DNA from 3 places in the Zoogloea sp. genome. Region 1 is predicted to be linked to each of the others. Evidence: predicted binding sites of a transcription regulator. Region 1 holds the regulator's gene; each other region holds the start of a gene.
What was found. The regulator FNR, encoded in region 1, switches genes on or off when oxygen is low (the NO sensors DNR and NnrR bind a similar motif). The targets are predictions, from matches to a motif close to TTGANCTAGNTCAA.
Positions count from the first base shown of each region.

Region 2: ACE3RX_RS04320 (universal stress protein) is a predicted target of FNR. The motif match lies at 1,448-1,461, and genes of this name have one in related genera.
Region 3: nirJ (heme d1 biosynthesis radical SAM protein NirJ) is a predicted target of FNR. The motif match lies at 1,700-1,713, and genes of this name have one in related genera.

Region 1 is NZ_JAYSDK010000027.1:11,452-17,897, reverse strand. It holds gene ACE3RX_RS15945 (heavy metal translocating P-type ATPase) at 1-1,303, opposite strand, end outside; gene ACE3RX_RS15940 (universal stress protein) at 1,316-1,741, opposite strand; gene ACE3RX_RS15935 (sulfite exporter TauE/SafE family protein) at 1,768-2,475, opposite strand; gene hemN (oxygen-independent coproporphyrinogen III oxidase) at 2,588-3,982, opposite strand; gene fnr (fumarate/nitrate reduction transcriptional regulator Fnr) at 4,101-4,835, shown strand; gene ACE3RX_RS15920 (SirB2 family protein) at 4,851-5,237, opposite strand; gene ACE3RX_RS15915 (MBL fold metallo-hydrolase) at 5,309-6,049, opposite strand; gene ACE3RX_RS15910 (chemotaxis protein) at 6,057-6,446, opposite strand, start outside.
Region 2 is NZ_JAYSDK010000005.1:220-6,665, forward strand. It holds gene ACE3RX_RS04305 (FixH family protein) at 1-385, shown strand, start outside; gene ACE3RX_RS04310 (DUF3149 domain-containing protein) at 399-539, shown strand; gene ACE3RX_RS04315 (hypothetical protein) at 590-832, shown strand; gene ACE3RX_RS04320 (universal stress protein) at 943-1,386, opposite strand; gene ACE3RX_RS04325 (PHA/PHB synthase family protein) at 1,665-3,302, shown strand; gene ACE3RX_RS04330 (DNA-deoxyinosine glycosylase) at 3,284-3,811, opposite strand; gene ACE3RX_RS04335 (HD domain-containing phosphohydrolase) at 3,917-5,074, shown strand; gene ACE3RX_RS04340 (MFS transporter) at 5,081-6,292, opposite strand; gene ACE3RX_RS04345 (ABC1 kinase family protein) at 6,301-6,446, opposite strand, start outside.
Region 3 is NZ_JAYSDK010000062.1:3,979-10,424, reverse strand. It holds gene ACE3RX_RS22530 (ATP-binding domain-containing protein) at 1-1,543, opposite strand, end outside; gene nirJ (heme d1 biosynthesis radical SAM protein NirJ) at 1,770-2,963, shown strand; gene ACE3RX_RS22520 (cytochrome D1 domain-containing protein) at 3,058-4,617, shown strand; gene ACE3RX_RS22515 (hypothetical protein) at 4,639-4,995, opposite strand; gene ACE3RX_RS22510 (DUF2249 domain-containing protein) at 5,162-5,398, shown strand; gene ACE3RX_RS22505 (Crp/Fnr family transcriptional regulator) at 5,415-6,110, opposite strand; gene ACE3RX_RS22500 (NnrS family protein) at 6,202-6,446, shown strand, end outside.

The sequences.
Region 1 (6,446 bases):
CACCCAGCCACCACCAAGCCACGAAGGTCAGTGCGGCGATCGCCACCACCGTCGGCACAAAGATCGCGGCGATGCGGTCGGCCAGCTTCTGCACCGCCGGCTTGCCGCCCTGGGCCTGCTCGACGAGACGCACGATGCCGGCCAGCAGCGTCTCGGTTCCGACCCCGGTAGCCCGGCAGCGCAGCACGCCGTCGCCATTGACGGTCGCCGCAAAAACCTTGTCGCCGGTCTTTTTGGGCACCGGCACGCTCTCGCCGGTCAGCATCGCCTCGTCGGCCGACGACTCGCCGCTCAGCACCTCGCCATCCACAGGCACGGAATCACCGGCACGCAGCACGAAGACCATGCCCGCCACGACGCGCTCGACAGGCACCTCCTGCAGCGCGCCATCCTGCTCGACCCAGGCGGTGGGAGGCTGCAGGCGCAGCAGCGCCTCGATGGCCGCCGACGTGCGCGCCCGCGCCCGCGCTTCCAGCAGCTTGCCGAGCAACACCAGCGTGATGATGCTGGCCGAGGCCTCGAAATAAACGTGCAGATCGTGGTGGTCGAACACCACCACGACCAGGCTGAAGAAGTAGGCAACGCTGGTGCCGAGCGCTACCAGCACGTCCATGTTGGCGCCACCGCCGCGCAGGGACGACCAGGCCCCCTTGTAGAAACGCCGCCCGATCCAGAACTGCACCGGCGTCGCCAGCAAACCCTGCAGCCAGCGCGGCAGCCACTCCGCATGATGCTCGCCCGCCCCCAGAACGCCGGAGAACATCCCGACCATCTGGACCAGGAAGGGTGCGCTGAGCAGCGCCGAAATCCAGAACAGCCGCAGCTCGGTGCGGAACTCGGCCTCCTTGCGCAGCTTGTCGGCCTCCCGATCACGGGCGACGACAGGCGTCGCTGTGAAACCCGCCTTGTGGATGGCAGCGATGATCACCGCCGGTTCGGACAGCCCCGGCACGTAGCGGACGCGCGCGCTTTCCGCAGCGAAATTGACGCTGCCCTCCACGCCGGGCAGGCGGTTAACCACCTTCTCGATGCGCGCCGCGCAGGCGGCACAGCTCATGCCGGACAGGCTCAACTGCAGCGTCTGCGGCGCCACATCGAAACCGGCCTTGCGGATTGCCGCCAGGATGTCCGGCGCACCGGCACCATCGGGCGCCGCGGCCAGACGAGCCTTGCCGGTGCCGAAATTGACCTCGGCACTGATGCCGGGCAATCGGTTGAGTACCTTTTCGAGCCGCGTTGCACAGGCCGCACAGCTCATCCCGGAGACCGGCAGGTCGTAACGCGTACCTGGCTCGTTCCCCATTGCCCGCGTCCCTCAGCCCACCAGCAGCACGGGCAGTGTTGCCCGCTGCAGCACCCGCGTCGCCACCGATCCGACGAACAGATCGGCCACCACGCTGCGGCCGTGCCGGCCGAGGCACAGGTAGTCGCACTCCAATACGGCAGCCTGATGCAGCACCACATCGGCCGGCTGCCCCACATGGATATGCGGCGTCACCGGCAGACCGGCCGCCTTGAGGCGGGCCACCGGCTCCTTGAGCACACCCTCGCCCTCATCCCTGTAATAGGTATCGAGGGTCTCGCGGGCTACGTGGCGGGTCGCGAACTCGATGGGAATCGGCGGATGCACGTACAGTACATGCACATCCGGCGCGCTCTTCAGTTCGCCAGCCAGGGCGATCACCTGAGCAACGACACGTAGCGCAACCGGAGAATCATCGACGGCCAGCAGGATTTTCATAATTCGCTCCGCCTTACAGGAAAAACTCAGAAATGGCAGACCACGCCATTCCACAGATTGCTGCCGAGAGTCGGTGTCGTCACCAGACCGTACACGCCGAAAGCCAGCACCACCAGTCCAGACCCCGTCCGCACTGCCCGGTTCCGCACGACGTCACGCAAACGCTTGAGTACCATACCGGCCAACAGCAGGTTGGGCAGCGTGCCGAGGCCAAAGGCCAACATCAGTCCCGCACCACGCTCCGCCGAGCCGGTCACCAAGGCCGTCGCAAGCACGCTGTACACCAGGCCGCAAGGCAGGAAACCCCACAGCAGCCCCAGGGGAAAGGCTTGGCCCACGCTGCGCGCCGGCAGGAAACGCCGGGTCAGCGGCTGGATGCGCACCCACAGCTTCTGACCGAGCCGCTCGACGCCGGACAGGGCCCGCGTGAAACCAGTCAGGTAGAGCCCGAGGGCCACCAGCATCAGGTTGGCAACCACGTACAGGAACAACTGGATCGGCAGGATGTTGTTGAACAGCAGCCCGACCGTGCCGATCGCTCCCATCGCCGCACCCGCCAGGGTATAGCTGCTGATCCGCCCGACGTTGTAGGCCAGGTGCAGGGGCCAGTCACTGCGCCGCTGGCCGGGCAACTGCACGGTCAGTGCGCTGACGATGCCGCCGCACATGCCGACACAGTGGGTGCCGCCGAGCAGGCCGATAAGGAAGACAGCGAAATAGCCGGTTTCGGGCATGGAGATTCAACCTGGACAAACAAAAACGCCCCGTGGGCAACACGGGGCGCGTTCCAACACATGGCTCGGCATTCTAGCCCGCTCGCCTCGGAGCGGCCAGCCGGCCGGAAGTTCAGATCACCTTCGAGTAACGGGTACGCTCCCGATCGGCACGCAGATACTTGTCGAAGACCATCGCGATGGCGCGTACCAGCATGCGGCCCGCCGGCAGCACGGTGATCCACTGCCTGTCGATCTTCAACAGGCCGCCCTTCTCCATCTCGCGCAGGTCGGCGAGTTCGGCCGCGAAGTACTTGTTGAAGTCGATCAGGTGGGCAATCTCAATGGACTCGATGGACAGCTCGAAGTGACACATCAGCGCCTGGATGATCGCCCGCCGCAGCAGGTCATCCGGCGTCAGCTCGATGCCGCGCAGCACCGGCAGGCGACCGGTGTCGATGATGTCGTAGTACTCGTCGAGCGTCTTCACGTTCTGCGCGTAGGTCGGCCCGACCTTGCCGATCGCCGACACGCCGAAGGCCAGCAGGTCGCACTCCGCGTAGGTGGAATAACCCTGGAAGTTGCGGTGGAGGCGCCCCTGGCGCTGGGCCGTGGTCAGCTCGTCGTCCGGCTTGGCGAAGTGATCCATGCCGATATACACGTAGCCAGCCTCGGTCAGGCGGCGGATCGCCAGTTGCAGAATCTGCAGCTTGGTTTCGCCCGACGGCAGCTGCGCGTCGATGATGCGGCGCTGGGGCTTGAACAGGCTCGGCAGGTGCGCGTAGTTATAGATCGACAGGCGATCCGGCGACAGGGCCAGGATCTGCTCGAGGGTACGGTTGAAGCTGATGACGTTCTGCTTGGGCAGGCCATAGATCAGGTCCACGCTGACCGACTTGAAGCCATGGGCCCGCGCCGCGTCGATCACCAGCTTGGTTTCTTCCTCGCTCTGAACGCGGTTGACCGCCTTCTGCACATCCGGGTTGAAATCCTGGATGCCGACGCTCATGCGGTTGAAACCCAGTTCAGCCAACAGCGCGACGGTGGCTTCATCCACCTTGCGCGGATCCACCTCGATGGAATACTCACCGTCCGGCACCAGCGTGAAGTGCTTGCGGACCATGCCCATCAGGCGACGCAGTTCGTCGTGGGACAGGAAGGTCGGGGTGCCACCGCCCAGATGCAACTGCAGGACTTCCCGCGGCCCATCGAGCCTGGCCGCCTGCATGTCCACTTCTTTTTCGAGATAATCCAGATACTTGGCGGAGCGACCATGATCCTTGGTGATGATCTTGTTGCACGCGCAGTAGTAGCAGATCGTATTGCAGAAAGGGATGTGGAAGTATAATGAGAGCGGTTTGCCGATTCCGCCGACGGTGCGTCTCCCGAGCCAGTCGCTCAAGGCTTCGGAGTTGAACGCCTCGACGAAGCGATCCGCGGTCGGGTAGGACGTATACCTCGGGCCATTCACATCAAACTTGCGAATGAGCTCGGGATCGAATATCAGGTCTTTTTGTGTCGTGTTCATGGTGCACTTCTGTTGGTTGCGCGGAACGATCGCAGAATCGATCCAAAACAGTATTGACGTGGATCAAAGGGCCCCAAACGTTGGTAAATCCTTCCAGTTCAGGTGATTGCGCGTGCAGATGAAATCGGTGATTCCGGTGACGGTCGTGGACATCAAGGTCGCTTGCTCCCAGTGCAACCTGCGGGAATTGTGTCTTCCCTTCGGCCTCGACCCCAATGAGATCGACCAGCTCGACGAGCTCGTCGGCAGCCGCCGCAAGATCAAGCGGCAGCAGCACCTCTACCGCTCCGGCGACTCTTTCGAGGCGATCTATGCGATCCGCGCCGGCTCCTTCAAAACCGACGTGATTCTCGAGGATGGGCGCGACCAGGTGACCGGCTTCCAGATGACCGGCGAAGTGCTGGGCCTGGACGGCATCAGCACCGAACACCACTCCTGCAACGCCATCGCGCTGGAAGACAGCGAGGTCTGCGTGATCCCGTTCAACCGGCTCGAAGAGCTGTCACGGGAGGTAGAGAGCCTGCAACACCAGTTCCACAAGATCATGAGCCGCGAGATCGTCCGCGATCATGGCGTGATGATGCTGCTCGGCTCGATGCGCGCCGAGGAACGCCTGGCGGCGTTCCTGCTGAACATGTCCCAACGCTTCACAGCGCGGGGCTTCTCGCCGTCCGAGTTCCACCTGCGCATGACGCGCGACGAAATCGGCTCCTATCTCGGCCTCAAGCTTGAAACGGTGTCCCGCGCCTTCTCCCGCTTCCAGGAAGAAGGCCTCGTTGCCGTCCAGCAGAAGCACATCCGCATTCTCGACACGCCGGGCCTGAAACGCCTGCTCAACCACCACGCCGCCTGACGGCGGCGACTGGCCTCACAGCCAGGCCAGCCAGCCAAGCGGGTTCTTGCTGACCGCCACCGACACGATCCACGACAGGGTCGCCAGCGCGCCAAGCAAGGCAATAGCCCGCTGAGCGCGCGGGCGCGTCGCCTTCAGCGCTACACTCCCCAGCCCGATATAGACGAGCAAGCCGAGCACCTTGGCGGTCAGCCAGGCATGGACGAAGGGATACTGCGCCGCCATCCAGGCCAGGCCGAGCGCGCTCCCCAGCAAGCAGGAATCGACGAGATGAGGCAGTACCCGCGTCAGGCGGGCCTGCAGCAGCGGTGAGCCGCTCAGCGACCACCAGCCCCGCAACGCGAAGCCGCAACCGCTGAGCACCACGCAGGTAATGTGAAAATGCTTGAGAGCCAGATACATGCCGCGCCTCCGTGTTTCCGCCGCGGCGCCCCGGCTGCCGGCGGGCCCCGCAAAAGCGGGGCCGCGACACTTTAGCTGCGCAGCACGCCGACTTCCAGCGCGGCAAACCAGTTGATGAAACGCTGCACGTCCGCCCCTTGGTAGATGGCCCCATGCTGCGGCACCAGCATGTCGATCTCCAGGCGGGAGACCCGCTCGCACCAGTCGCGTTTGGCCCGGTCCGAACCCATCCAGCGCTTGTGGAAGCCCTCCGCATGGCGGATGTGGCGGGAAAAATCCTGGACGTACAGATCGTTGTTATCCGCTGGCAGCAAGGCCGCGCCGACATCGCCGGAAAAGAGGATCTTGGCCTTCGGATCGTACAGGTGGAAATTGCCGGACGAGTGCAGGTAATGGGCCGGAATAGCCTGCAGTTCCAAGCCGTCGAGACGAATCGTCGTGCCCTGATCGGGGATCGGCACGAAGGTCGAGTCCTGCCCGCCAAAATGAGGCAGAAAGCTCTGCCACAACCAGCTGGTGTAGCACTTCAGATCAGGCTTGAACTCCAGCCACAAGGCCAGCGAGGAAATAATGTCCGGATCCTGATGGGACGCGAAGATCCCCGCCAGCCTTGTCGGATCACACTCCGCCGACAAGGCCGAAAAGACCGCCGGAAAGATCTCGATGCCACCCGGATCGCACAGCAGGGCTTCATCGCCGTGAACCACCACGTATTCATTGGTATCGATGATGTAACCGGGCTTGGTGGCATCCCGCGCGATCGCCAGCCAGCGGTGTTCCTCGTCCTGGTAGATGCAATGGGCCTGTTTCATGGGTTTCCTAATCCTTTACGAGGCGTTCCTTGCCAAGAACCTCGAGTGACCGCTTGATCTGGGCGATCACCTCGGCAAAATCCGTCGACACCTGCATCAATGCTGCACTGAAGCCGCCGCCATAAGCCGCCTCGATCTTGGCCGATCGGGCCAGAACACCACCCAGCTCAACCAGCTGCTGGGTTTCCTCGACAGCCGCACGCAACCGCAGGTCAAGCCCCCGGAGGCGGCTCTGCTGCTCGGCCAACCGGGCTGCACCACGCCTTCGGGCTTCCCTCGCCCCCGGCACACCTTCACCGCTGAGCTTGAGCGCGTCAGCCAGGATGCGTGCGATGCGCTGCTGCTGGACGACGCCGGTAACGCTACCCACCGAACCGGAAGTCATTTCGCGCAGGGA
Region 2 (6,446 bases), on a different contig from region 1:
TGCCGACGATTATTACAAGCAGGGGCTGGCGATCAACCAGACCCTTGCCCGCGCGACAGCTGCTGCCAGCCAGGGGTTGAAAGCCGAGGTCCGTTTCACGGCAGATGGCCTGTCTGTGACGCTGCAGGCGAAGTCGGGCGTGGAATTGCCGGCCCGTTTGCTGGTTACTCTGGCCCACCCGACCCGTGGTGGCCTGGATCAGCAGATCGTCCTGGAGCGCAGCGCCGGCGGCTACCAAGGGCGCATCCAGAGCGAGCTGGTGAGTGCCCACTGGAAGGTGTTAATAGAAGATGAGTCCCGCAGCTGGAGGCTGTCAGGGGCCGCATTCCTCCCCACAGAGACGGAGATCCGGATCGATTCAGCGGATCTGAAACCTGTTGATTGACATGGAGGAAGTCATGGCCTGGAAGGAATTGTTCGGTAGCGACATCGGCCTGCTGAGCTTGTTCACGATTGGGTTCGTCATTGTGATGGCTGGGTATCTGTATCGTTTTGCCAAGCGGCACATTGCGGAAGACGAACGACATTCTCATTCCTAGCTGACTGACGCGGGCCCTTTGGGGCCCGCATTTATTTGGGGAGCTTGAGCATGCTGAAACTGATCCAGGTTCTATGGCCTTCGTTCTTGGTGGCGGGCGTGGCCGAGATCATCTTTTTCACCGTCGTTAATCCACAGGAGCTATACCTGTTAGGCGAGCCGGTGCACTTTTCCCCGACAGCAACGTATTCGATCGGATTCTTCGGTTTCTGGCTTGTTTGTGCCGCTTCCAGTCTCACCACCCTGTTTTTCCAGCAGACGGCGGCCGAGATCAACAGCACTGAGACGGATTGATTCGGGATTTTCCCCGGGGCAGGGGGCGCCGACCCAAGTAAAAAAAGAGGCTGCGCAGTTTTGCGGGGCCTCTTTTTTGTTGGTGCAAAACTTCGCGTGGCGCCGGGATTTCAGCGATAGACCAGCACCGGGATCTTGCTGTGGGTCAGTACCTTCTGGGTCTCGCTGCCCAGTAGCAAGCCGCTCAGGCCGCGCCGGCCGTGGGACGCCATGAAGATCAGGTCGCAGGCGTTGCGCTCGGCTGCCTCGATGATTGCCTCGTAGGGAACCTCGCTGACGAGGGTATCCCCGCTTGATTCAACGCCGGCGGCTTCCGCACTGGAGCGGGCGCGGGACAGGATCGCCTCCGCTTCCGCAGCGGCAGCACGACTGAACTGTTCGGGGGTGGTCGGGTCTATCAGGGCGCCTTCGCCATAGATGGGCATCGGAAAGTCCGGCTGGGCATAGAAGAAGGTGATACGGGCACCAGCTTCCTTGGCGAAGCTCACGGCCCTGACCACGGTGGAGTCGGAGAGTTCGGAGCCATCGGTTGGTACCAAAATGTTCTTGAACATGGTGTCGATCCTGTCGGGAACTGGGTGTCCCATTATAAAACGCAGTCTGATCGGGGGCGGCTTGACGAATATCAACGGTCCCGTTCCCTCGCAGGATCACGATTCCTGCAAGCACAAGATTTCGCCGATCCGGTGCATGATGCCGGTGGCTAATTTATTTTGCATGAAAGGAGTCGTGAGTCATGCCCCGTCGCGAACCCGCAGCACCGCTCGATCTAGCCCGCAAGTCGCTGAGACAGTTGCACGACTCGGTCGAGTCCTCGATCGATCCCCTTGGCATGGCCGCACCGCTGGTTCATGCACAACTCGCTTGGTCTGCCCATCCCCAGGAACTGGCCGAGGCGATGACCCGCGTATCGGGCAGCCTGTGGGCGCTGCAATGGCATACATGGCGCCGTCTGCTCGGCCTGCCCAGCGAGGACCCCGTTCGTCCCCACGCGGACGACAACCGCTTTTCCGATCCGGCCTGGGCCGAGTCACCTAGCTGGGATCTGCTGAAGGAGTGGTACCTGGTCATGACCCACCATGTCCAGGACATGCTCTACGACACCCCGGGGCTGTCCCAGAAGGAGCGCCGCCGGGCTGCGTTCTGGTGGCGGAAATGGCTCAACGCGGTGGCGCCCTCGAACTTCTTCTGGATGAACCCGGTGGCAATGCGGCTGGCCGTGGAAACCAGGGGTGAGAGCGTCATGCGCGGATTCCGGAACTTCCTCGACGATCTAGAGGCTGGCAACATCCGGATGACCGATCCCGGCGATTTCACTGTTGGCCAGAACCTGGCCACTACGCCAGGCAAGGTTGTCTTCCGCAACCGTCTGTTGGAAGTCCTGCATTACACGCCGACCAAGCCACAGGTGTACCGGACGCCCATCGTGATCGTTACGCCGTGGATCAACAAGTTCTACATCCTGGACCTGAACCCCAAGAAAAGCATGATCCGCTACCTGCTGGATCAGGGCTTCGATGTCTTCATCACCAGCTGGAAGAACCCTGGGTCGGAAATGCGGGATGTCACTTTCGACGACTATCTGGTCGAAGGGGTGCAGGCCCTCGTCGATACCGCCCGCGGCATGACCGGTTCGCCGAAGGTGCATGCGGTCGGCTACTGTATCGGTGGGACGGCCTTGAGCACCTACATGGCCTGGGCAAACCGCCATTTCGCTGCCGAGGACGTGCCTGTGTCCCACTGGACGCTGTTCACGACCCTGGTCGATTTCCACAAGCCGGGCGATATCGAAGTCTTTGTGGACGAAGGCAGCATCCGCTTCATCACGCAGAACATGGAGCGCAAGGGCTACCTGGATGGCGCGGAGATGGCCTCCGCGTTCCGCTTGCTCCGCTCGAACAGCCTGATCTGGCACTACGTCGTGCATGGTTGGCTGTATGGGGAAACGCCGCCGCCGTTCGACGTGCTGTACTGGAACATGGACACCACACGCATGCCCTACGCGATGCACGCCTGGTATCTGCGCGAGCTGTACCTGCACAACCGCCTGATCGACAAGGACAGCCTCACTGTCGCGGGCGAACCCATCGACCTCGGCGCCATCACCCAGCCCGTCTATGCGGTGTCGGCCGAGGACGACCATATCGCTCCGTGGAAGCAGACCTTCCGCACCATGAACTACGTCGGGGGCACGAAACGTTTCGTGCTGTCCAGCTCCGGGCACATCCTCGGCATCGTCAATCCACCGGTCAAGCCGCCCAAGCGCAAGTTCTGGGTCGGGCAGGCCCGTCGCAGCGACACCGCGGAAGGCTGGTACGAAGGGGCCAAGGAGAATGCCGGCAGCTGGTGGGAAGACTGGATGGCCTGGCTCAAGCCCCAGTGCGGGGAATTGGTCGATGCGCCGCCGGTGGAGACCAAGGCCTATCCGGCGCTGGCCGATGCTCCCGGCACCTATGTGCTGGAGCACTGAGCCGGAGAGGCGTCTGACAGTATGCTTCGCCAGGCATCCAGGCGCCTGGCGAAGCTGATTGCGGCGTTGGCGGGGCTGGTGGACGGCAGGCGCTGGTAGGCCAGTGGGCGCGGCGCCAGCGATTTCAACACGTGGCGCCGGAAACTCGTCTCCGCCATCGCCCCATTGAAGAAGATCCGTGTAATGTGCGGGTGGGCTGCCAGAAAACCCGCGAAGTCGTTCGGTACGATAGTGCTGGCATCGATCCGGGTATCGAGACTGCCTTCCCGCTCACAGCACTGCAGGACATCCCACAGCGCGAAGCCGGCGGTCTCCAGGCAGCGCAGGCGCTCGGCATAGGGCAGGGTGGGATGGGCGCCGATCAGTTCTCCGAGGATGGGCCAGAACAGATTGCGCGGGTGGGCGTAGTATTGGCTGGCGCGCAGCGAGGCATCGCCCGGCATGCTGCCGAGGATCAGGGTGCGCGCCGAAGGCGCGGCAATCGGTGGAAAACTGTAAATCAGGGCCATGGTATTTCAGGCGACGCTTGCGGTGACACGCAACAGGTGCTGGAATGTTCGCCGAACAGACGTGGGTGAAAAGGCGGGTTGTCAGAAATGGTTCCAGAGTTTGCTATGAAACAGCGTGCCCATGTGCTGGTGGTGGACGACCAGGCTGACAATCTGCTGATTCTCGAGGATGTGCTGGCCGAGCATTATGAGGTCCACCCGGCCATGAGTGGCAGCGAAGCACTTGGCTTCCTGGAGGCAGGAGGGCGTGCCGACCTGATCCTGCTTGATGTGATGATGCCCGGCCTCGACGGTTTCGAGGTGTGCCGCCGGCTCAAGTCGTCAGAGACCACGCGCGGTATCCCGGTCATGTTCCTGACCGGCCTGGATCGTCCGGAAGACGAGGAGCAGGGCTTCTCCCTTGGCGCCGAGGACTTCATCCACAAGCCGATTTCTCCACCCGTCGTGCTGGCCCGGGTCCGCACCCACCTGGCCCTGTCCCGGGCCACCAAGGCACTGCAGCGCCGCAATGCGGATCTGGAGCTGCTGGTAGCGGAGCGCACCGCGGAAATCAGCGAACAGAGCCGGCGCCTGGTGGCTAGCAAGCAGGAAGTGATCGCTGCCCAGGCGGCCACTATCACCGCATTCTGTGCCCTTGCCGAAGCCCGGGACAACGAGACCGGTAACCATATCCGCCGCACCCAGCACTACGTCCGCATCCTCGCCGAGCAGTTGCAGACGCATCCCCGCTTCAGCGACAAGCTGGATGAGGAGGTGATCCAGCTGTTGTTCAAGTCGGCACCGCTGCACGATGTGGGCAAGGTGGCGACGCCCGACGCCATCCTGCTGAAGCGGGGCAAGCTGACCACCGACGAGTGGGTGATCATGAAGCAGCACTGCGAATACGGGCGCAACGCGATTCTGCAAGCTGAGCGGGCACTGGGGGGGGCGGCCGATGCATCCTTCCTGAGTTACGCCGCCGAGATCGCCTACGGACATCACGAACGCTGGGACGGCAGCGGCTATCCGCAGGGCCTCGCCGGCGACGCGATCCCGGTGTCGGCGCGCCTGATGGCGGTTGCCGACGTATACGACGCGTTGATTTCCCGGCGCGTATACAAACCCCCCTTTCCCCACGAGAAGGCTATCGAAATGATGGCGCTCGAACGGGGCAAGCACTTCGACCCGGACATCGTCGATGTGCTCCTGCGGGTGGACGGCGAGTTTGCTGCCATCGCCCGCAATTTCAGTGACGAGACGGAAGAGGACGGCCTGGCGCCGTGAGGGCGCTCAGCGTCGCTCGACACCCAGCGCGGTGAACACGGCTGCCGCCTGCAGAATGGCGATGCCGACCAGCACAGCGCCGAAATTGCCCTTGTCCATGAAGCCACCGAAGAGCAGCGGGGCGAGTGCCAGGCCTGTGTCCAGGCCAGAGTAAACAAAACCGTACACCCGCCCGAAGGCCGCCTGGCCGAAACGTGCCGTGGCTGCGCTGCGTACCAGCAAGTCCCGCGATGGTCCGGCCAGTCCCGTCAGGAAACCGATCGCCATCATCAGCGGCACGACCATGCCGATGGAGGGCCAGCCGCTGGCGAGCAGTACCGCGGCCAGTGCGGCGGCGCACAGCGCCCCGGCGATGATCCGCCCCTGACTGGCGTGGCGGGTCAGAAAACCGCCGGCCAGCACGCCCGCTGCGCCCGCCAGCAGATAGGCCGACAGGGTTCCGGCCGCTTGGCCGAGCGGCATCCCGTACATGCCCTGCATCAAGGGCGTGGCGAAGTTCTGGATCGCGCCGAAGGCCGTCGTGAGCAGCAGGAAGAAGGCGAAGCACAGCCACACGGGGCCGACTTTCAGAATCTCCAGCGTCGTCACCTTGCCGCCGGCGGTGTGTGTGACTGGCGTGCTGTCCGCGAAATGGCGTCGCCCGATGAGGAGCAGGGCGAGGGCCGGAATGGCCAGCAGGCCGGCGCCCAGCCCGGCGGCCCGCCAGCCGGCGATCGACGCGATGCCGGTCAGGAAGACCGGCGCCAGGGCCCAGCCCAGGTTGCCGGACAGGCCGTGCATGGAGAAGGCGTGGCCGAGGCGCGGTGGCGACACATTGCGGTTGAGGATGGTGAAATCGCAGGGGTGGAAGACACTGTTGCCCAGGCCGGCGATGGCCGCCACCGCGATCAGGTCGCCGAGGCCGCGGGCCTGGGACAGCCCGAGTCCGGCCAGGATGAAGCACGCGACGCCGGTGCACAGCACCCGCAGCGGGCCGAAGCGATCGACGGCGAGGCCGGCCAGGGCCTGGCCAATGCCGGAGATGACGAAAAAGACCGTCATCGTGCTGCCGATGCCTACGAAATCCAGGCCGAACTCCGGCATCAGCCACGGGAACAGCGGCGGCAGCAGGAGGTGGAAGAAGTGTGAAACGCCATGGGCGAAGCTGACCAGCGCGATGATCCGGATGTCCTGCCGGGGGGCGAGGTGGGGGGAGGCGATTGTCGTTGTGGTGTTCATGGGGGGCATTACCGGTCTGAGCCGCCGCTGCGCCAGATGGACACCAGCAGCCAGAGTCCGCCGATCAGGGCAGAAATGAAACCGAGCAGGCCGAAGGATGGCAGGCCGGGCAGGGAGGGGGCTTTGTCCACGGTCATGACGATGGCCGAGCCGA
Region 3 (6,446 bases), on a different contig from region 1:
CAGCCTTTTCATCGAGCGCCTCAAAGTCTACCTCGGTCAGGATCACGCAAGGTGCCGCCCGCCCCTTGAAGCGCAATACGGAGTCCGTGAGGATGTCGCCCTCGGTCAGAATCGGATTGCCCAGCAGGTCGTAGCGCCCCGTCGGAGCCTTCAGCGAATAGGGGCCGAGTCGCGTGAATGGCGTCAGTGCCGAATGCTCACGCCCGCGATAGCTGATAAGCGCGATGTGTGAACGCTTGAAGCCCAGACCGATGGCACGGGTGACTGCGCTGACCGAGCGGGCCACCAGTTCGTCGGGCGTCGTGTAGATCAGGATCTCGATGTCCGACCCACTCAGCGGACTACCAGCCTCGACCGGATGTTCCAGCGGCAGCAATAGATTGAGGGACGCGAGGATGTCTTTCGGGCTGCGGTAATTGATGTCCGAACGCAGGGTCACCCAGCCCGGCAGCCGGACCTGCGGCAGGCCGTAGAGGTTTTGCATCGGATCTTCCAGCCACCAGGCGCGACCACCAGGGCGCAGGAAGCGCAGCAGATTGTCGGCCCAGCGGGCATGGAAGTCCTGCCCTTCGTCGATGATGATCTCGTCGAAACAATCGGCCTCATCCGGAACATACTTGTCCAGGAAGCCTTCCAGCCGGGTGAACGCGCCCTCACGGCTGAAATCCGGCACTTCGCCGGCCGCCTGACAGACACGATCCGCCAGCTGGTGATAAGTGAGAACCTGACCGCCCGGCGGAGCGATCAGCGCGATGTGGTCGGCCAGCGGCCGGTTGTAACAGATATAGAGCGGCTTGCGCCCGGCAGCGAGCGCATCCCGATAGACCGCCATCGCCAGCTGGGTCTTGCCCGAGCCGGCGGTGCCGATCACACGCAGGCGGAAGGGCTCGCACTCGATGCGCCGCGCCCACTCCGCTAAACCGCCGGCCAGCCGGGTATATAGTGCATGCGCCTCGCCAACGACCGCATGCACTTCCGGCACCAGTTGCAGCACGTCACCCAGGAAGCGGTGCAGCTTGTCCTTATAGAGAACCGATTCGCCCCGCGCCGGCAGGATGGAACGCACGGTGTGCGCCAGGTAATCCCGCTTGCTCGCATCGATGATGCGCGCCGGATCGATACCCGCGATGCCGGGCTGTTTCACAGTGTAGTCCGGGCAGAACAGCAGCGTATCGACCTGCGGCGACTCCGTCCCGCAGATCGCCCTCAGACGCTGGGTCAGCGCATCAACGGTCCGGGCGAGCTGCAGCGGCACGCTCTTGTCCTTCTGGGCGTAGCGCTTCACCAGGCCTTCCGGCGTCTCGGCCAGGAAGCCGGATTTCTGCTCGATCAGCAGCAGCTTGCCGGTCGGCCCGACGATCGCGAAATCGATCTCGCCAACGATGGCGTAATTACCCTGCTGGACCCGCGTCCAGTGCACGCCGTGATAAACGGTGTAAGTGTCGTCCAACTCCGCGGCAAGAATCGCCAGGGTTTCGATTTCGCGCTGGGCGGCGCCACTGGCCTTCAACTCGCGCCAGCCTTCGGGATGAATGACAGCCATATAGGGGATTCTCTCAATCGATTCGGAGCGGATTGCAGTCGAGCCATTCTGTCAGCCCTGCCCGGTGATTATCATGCGGCTCGCCACACCAGATGCAGCTCCTATACATATAGAAGCAGTGGCAAACGTAGATCCGCCTCACATGCAGATGCCCGGTTGATACCCATCAAGGCCGGGGGCCCCTCCCCACGGGGACAATGCCCAAAACCCTTCGGAAGGTGAGGCCATGTTCCGCATTTCGAGCTATATCCGCGAGATCGCCACCCCCACGCCCCTCGGCCCGCGCCGCTCGCCACCGGGGCCGGTGGTCATCTGGAACCTGATTCGCCGCTGCAATCTGACCTGCAAGCACTGCTACTCGATTTCCGCCGACAAGGACTTCGCCGGCGAACTCGACACGCAGGAGGTCTTCCACGTGATGGACGACCTGAAAGCCTTCCGCGTGCCGGTGCTGATCCTCTCCGGTGGCGAGCCCCTGCTGCGGCCGGACATCTTCGAGATCGCGGGCCGTGCCAAAGCGATGGGCTTCTACGTCGGCCTGTCGTCCAACGGCACGCTGATCGACAAAGACAATATCGATGCGATCGCCGCCGTGGACTTCGACTACGTCGGCGTCAGCCTGGACGGCATCCGCGCGACCCACGACAAGTTCCGTCGCCTCGACGGCGCCTTCGAGCGTTCGCTGGCCGGCCTGCGCCTGTGCCGCGAGCTCGGCGTGAAAATCGGCGTGCGCTTCACGATGACCCAGGACAACGCCACCGACCTGCCCGCCGTGCTGCAACTGGTGGAGGATGAAGGCATCGACCGCTTCTACTTCTCGCACCTCAACTACGCCGGGCGCGGTAACAAGAACCGCGCCGACGATGCCCACCACATCCTCACCCGCAAGGCGATGGATCTGCTGTTCGACACGGCCTGGGACTGCGAACGGCGCGGCCTCGACAAGGACTTCACCACCGGCAACAACGACGCCGACGGCCCCTTCTTCCTGCACTGGGTGCAACGGCGCTTCCCGCAGCACGCGGCCCATGTGGAAGCCAAGCTGCGGCAATGGGGCGGGAACTCCAGCGGCGTCAACGTGGCCAACATCGACAACCTGGGCAACGTCCATCCGGACACCATGTGGTGGCACCACACCCTCGGCAACGTCCGCGAGCGCAGCTTCGGCGACATCTGGACCGACCTGTCCGACCCGTTGCTGGCTGGCCTCAAGCAGTCGCCGCGGCCGGTCAAGGGGCGCTGCGCCGACTGCCGCTACCTGTCCATCTGCAACGGCAATACCCGCGTGCGGGCCCAGCAACTGACCGGCGACCCATGGCAGGAAGACCCCGGCTGCTATCTCGACAATGCCGAGATCGGCGTCGCCGACGGCGAGCGCCTGGAAGTGAAGCCATGGGTCCGGCTGCAGTCCGTGGCCTGACACTGTAAGCCGTAGGGGCGAATTCATTCGCCCAGAGTCGGCTGAACGAAGTCCGCGGGCGAATGAATTCGCCCCCACAAGGGACCGTAGCACCATGATCAAGCGTCTCATCCCCACCATCGCCCTCGCCGCGCTGGCCTTCACCACCCTGCCGGCCCGGGCCGGCGCACCGGAACTCTTCGCCCAGCACTGCGCCAGCTGCCATGGCACCAGCCGACTGGGCGCGATGGGGCCAGCCCTGTTACCGGAGAGCCTTGAGCGCCTGAAACGCAAGGACGCCGTCGCAACGATCCGCGACGGACGCACCGCGACGCAGATGCCGCCCTTCTCGGCGGTGCTGTCCGCCGCCGAGATCGACGCCCTCGCCGACTGGATCTACTCGCCGGTCAGCCCCGCGCCCACCTGGAGCGCCGCCGACATCCGGGCCTCACGCGTTGAGCCCTTCCCGCCCGGCAGCCTGCCGGACGCCCGCCAGGGTGATGTGGCGAAGGCCGATCCGATGAACCTGTTCATCGTCGTCGAGGCCGGCGACCACCACGTGAGCGTGCTCGACGGCGACCGCATGGAGCGCATCTTTCGATTCCCGTCCCGCTACGCGCTGCACGGCGGCCCCAAGTTCACGCCAGATGGGCGCTACGTGTTCTTCGCGTCCCGCGACGGTTGGGTCAGCAAGTTCGACATCTGGAACCTGAAGGTCGTCGCCGAAGTGCGCGCCGGCCTCAACACCCGCAACGCAGCCGTATCCAGCGACGGGCGCTACGTGGCGGTGGCCAACTACCTACCCGGCAACCTGGCCATCTTCGACGCCGACCTCAAGCTGCTCAAGCTCATCGACGGCCGCAACCTGAAGGGCGACGCCGCTTCACGCATCTCCGCGGTATACGACGCCGCGCCGCGCAAGAGCTTCGTGGTCGGCCTGAAAGACTTGCCGGAGATCTGGGAAATCTCCTACGACCCGGCCGCCAAGCCTTTCCACGATGGCTACGTGCACGACTACAAGATGGGCGAGGCGATCGCCACGCCCGGCTACCTCAACCCGCGCCGCACGCTGCTGGAAGAGCCCCTCGACGACTTCTTCTTCACCCAGGACTACACCAACGTGGTCGGTGCCAGCCGGGACGGACACGGCAAGGTGGTCAATCTCGATGTGCGCCGACCAATCAGCAACCTGGATCTGCCCGGCATGCCGCACCTGGGTTCCGGCATTTCCTGGCTACGGGACGGCCATCGCGTCGTGGCCAGCACCAACCTGAAGGACGCACGGGTCAGCGTCATCGACATGCAGAATTGGCAGACCGTCGCCACCATCCCCACGCTGGGGCCCGGCTTCTTCCTGCGCAGCCATGAGAACAGCCCCTACGCATGGGTCGACTCGATGATGAGCCCAACCGCAAGAGACACCTTGCAGGTCATCGACAAGCAGAGCCTGCAGGTCGTCGCCCAAGTCCGCCCCGAACCGGGCAAGACCTTTGCCCACGTGGAATTCGACCGCAACGGCCGCTACGTGATCGCCAGCCTGATGGAGAAGGAGGGTGCGCTGATCTTCCTCGACGCCAAGACTTTCAAGGAGATCAAGCGGCTGCCGGCCTCGAAGCCGATCGGCAAGTACAACCTGTTCAACAAGATCCAGCGCTCGGAAGGCACCAGCCACTAGTCCAGAGCCGTGCCGGCCTCCTCAACAGCCCAGACCCGCACGCTTGGCCTGATGGGCCTGCCGCTGCGCCGTCAGTTGCTCGATGGCCGCCTTTGAGCGGGGATCACGCAGCGCGGCATCCGCGCCGCGGATGACTTCCAGCAGTTCAGCGCACACCGCCGCCTTTCCGGCGGCATCCAGATTCTCCGGAATGTCAGGGCTCCCGGTGACCGGTGCCGCGGGCTCGGGCTGCGCGGCTCGCCGGACCGCCTCTGCGGCCACCGGCGCCTCTTCGCGGGGCTCGGCCTCCCGCCAGTTGTCCACGCCACCATGCGTGGACCAATACGCCACCACGCCCGTAATCAGCACCGCGGCGACCACTACGCTACCTTCCCTCATCGTCGGCTCTCGCTGCACAAGGCGCGGAATGTACCATTCTGGGCACACCACCGCCCGTGCGCTCCGCCACGCGAGCGATCTGCCGCTTGAGCGCGGTCAAGGCTTGCGTTTCCAGCAGGGGCCAATCTGTCATGCCCCCTGAGCTGCCCCCAAGCGGAGAAACACCATGACCGATGCCCTGCCCCCCGTCATCGTCGACGCCCGCGGCCTGATGCCGCCGGAGCCCCTCAACCTGACCCTCGAAGCCCTCGACACCCTGCCACCGGGCGGCGAGGTGATCCTGCTGATCTACCGGGAACCGACGCCGCTATACGACATTCTGCGGCGCAACGGCTACACCCATCGCACCGAGATGAACAGCGATGGCGAATTCGCGATCCACATCCGCCACGCCGCGGCCTGAGCGGCGGGCGGCGGCCTCAGTCGTGTTCGGCCAGGCGGGCGGCGTCGTGAATCACGATGTGCTTGCCCTGCACCGAGATCAGACCGGCGTCGGACAGCTCATGGAAGATCCGCGACAGCGTCTCCGGCGTCAGGCTCAGGCGCGACGCGATGACCTGCTTGCTGGTCGGCAACTCGACGTTGTGGGTGCCGTCCTTCGGCGCGCAGGGCGCGCTTTCAGCCAGCTGCAGCAGGTAGCCGATGACCCGCTGGGTGGACGAGCGCAGCGCGTAGGACTCGACGTCCCGCACCATGGTGTGCAGGCGGATCGACATGCCGGCCAGCAGCTTGCGCGCAAAGCGCGGGTCCTGCTCGATCTGCTCGAACACCGCCGACGCGCCGATGTGCAGCACCAGCGTGTCGGCCAGCGCCTCACCGAGCACCGGATAGGGCTGGTCGAGGAACATCACCGCCTCGCCGAAGCTCTGCAGCGGCCCGAGGATCTCGACGACCTTCTCGTTGCCCTGGGCGGACGTGAAGGCCAGCTTGATCTGTCCCCACACCACCAGGAAGAAGCCTTTCGGCAGATCGCCGCGCTGGAACAGGCGGTCGCCCTTCTGCAGGCGCTTCTCCCGCGTCGCCGCCGCCAGCTGGGCCAGATCCTCCGGCGCCAGTGCGCTGAACAGGGGCATCCGGCTGAGCAGGCCGGGAATATCGATCTTGTCGGTGGACATGGCGCGGATTCTCGTGTTGGGCGAAGTACAACACCAGATTCTAACCCTCTCTGTCCGCCCGGAAACCTCTGTACGGAGTCCTTACCCCTTTATGGATAAGCCCATTTCATTGCAGGCGCGCCCCACGGGTGCCGCACCTCAACCCACCGCCGAGCCCCCCACGTCGGGTACCGCGGTCCTCTTCGCCGCCCCCCACCGGTCGATGTTCCTGGCCGGCGCCGTGCAGACCCTGCTGGCCTTCGCACCGTGGGCGTGGGAACTACTGGCCCGCAACGGCCTTCTACCGCCCCCCGCCTGGCCGTGGCCGCCGGCTTGGGTACACGGCCTGTGGGCCGC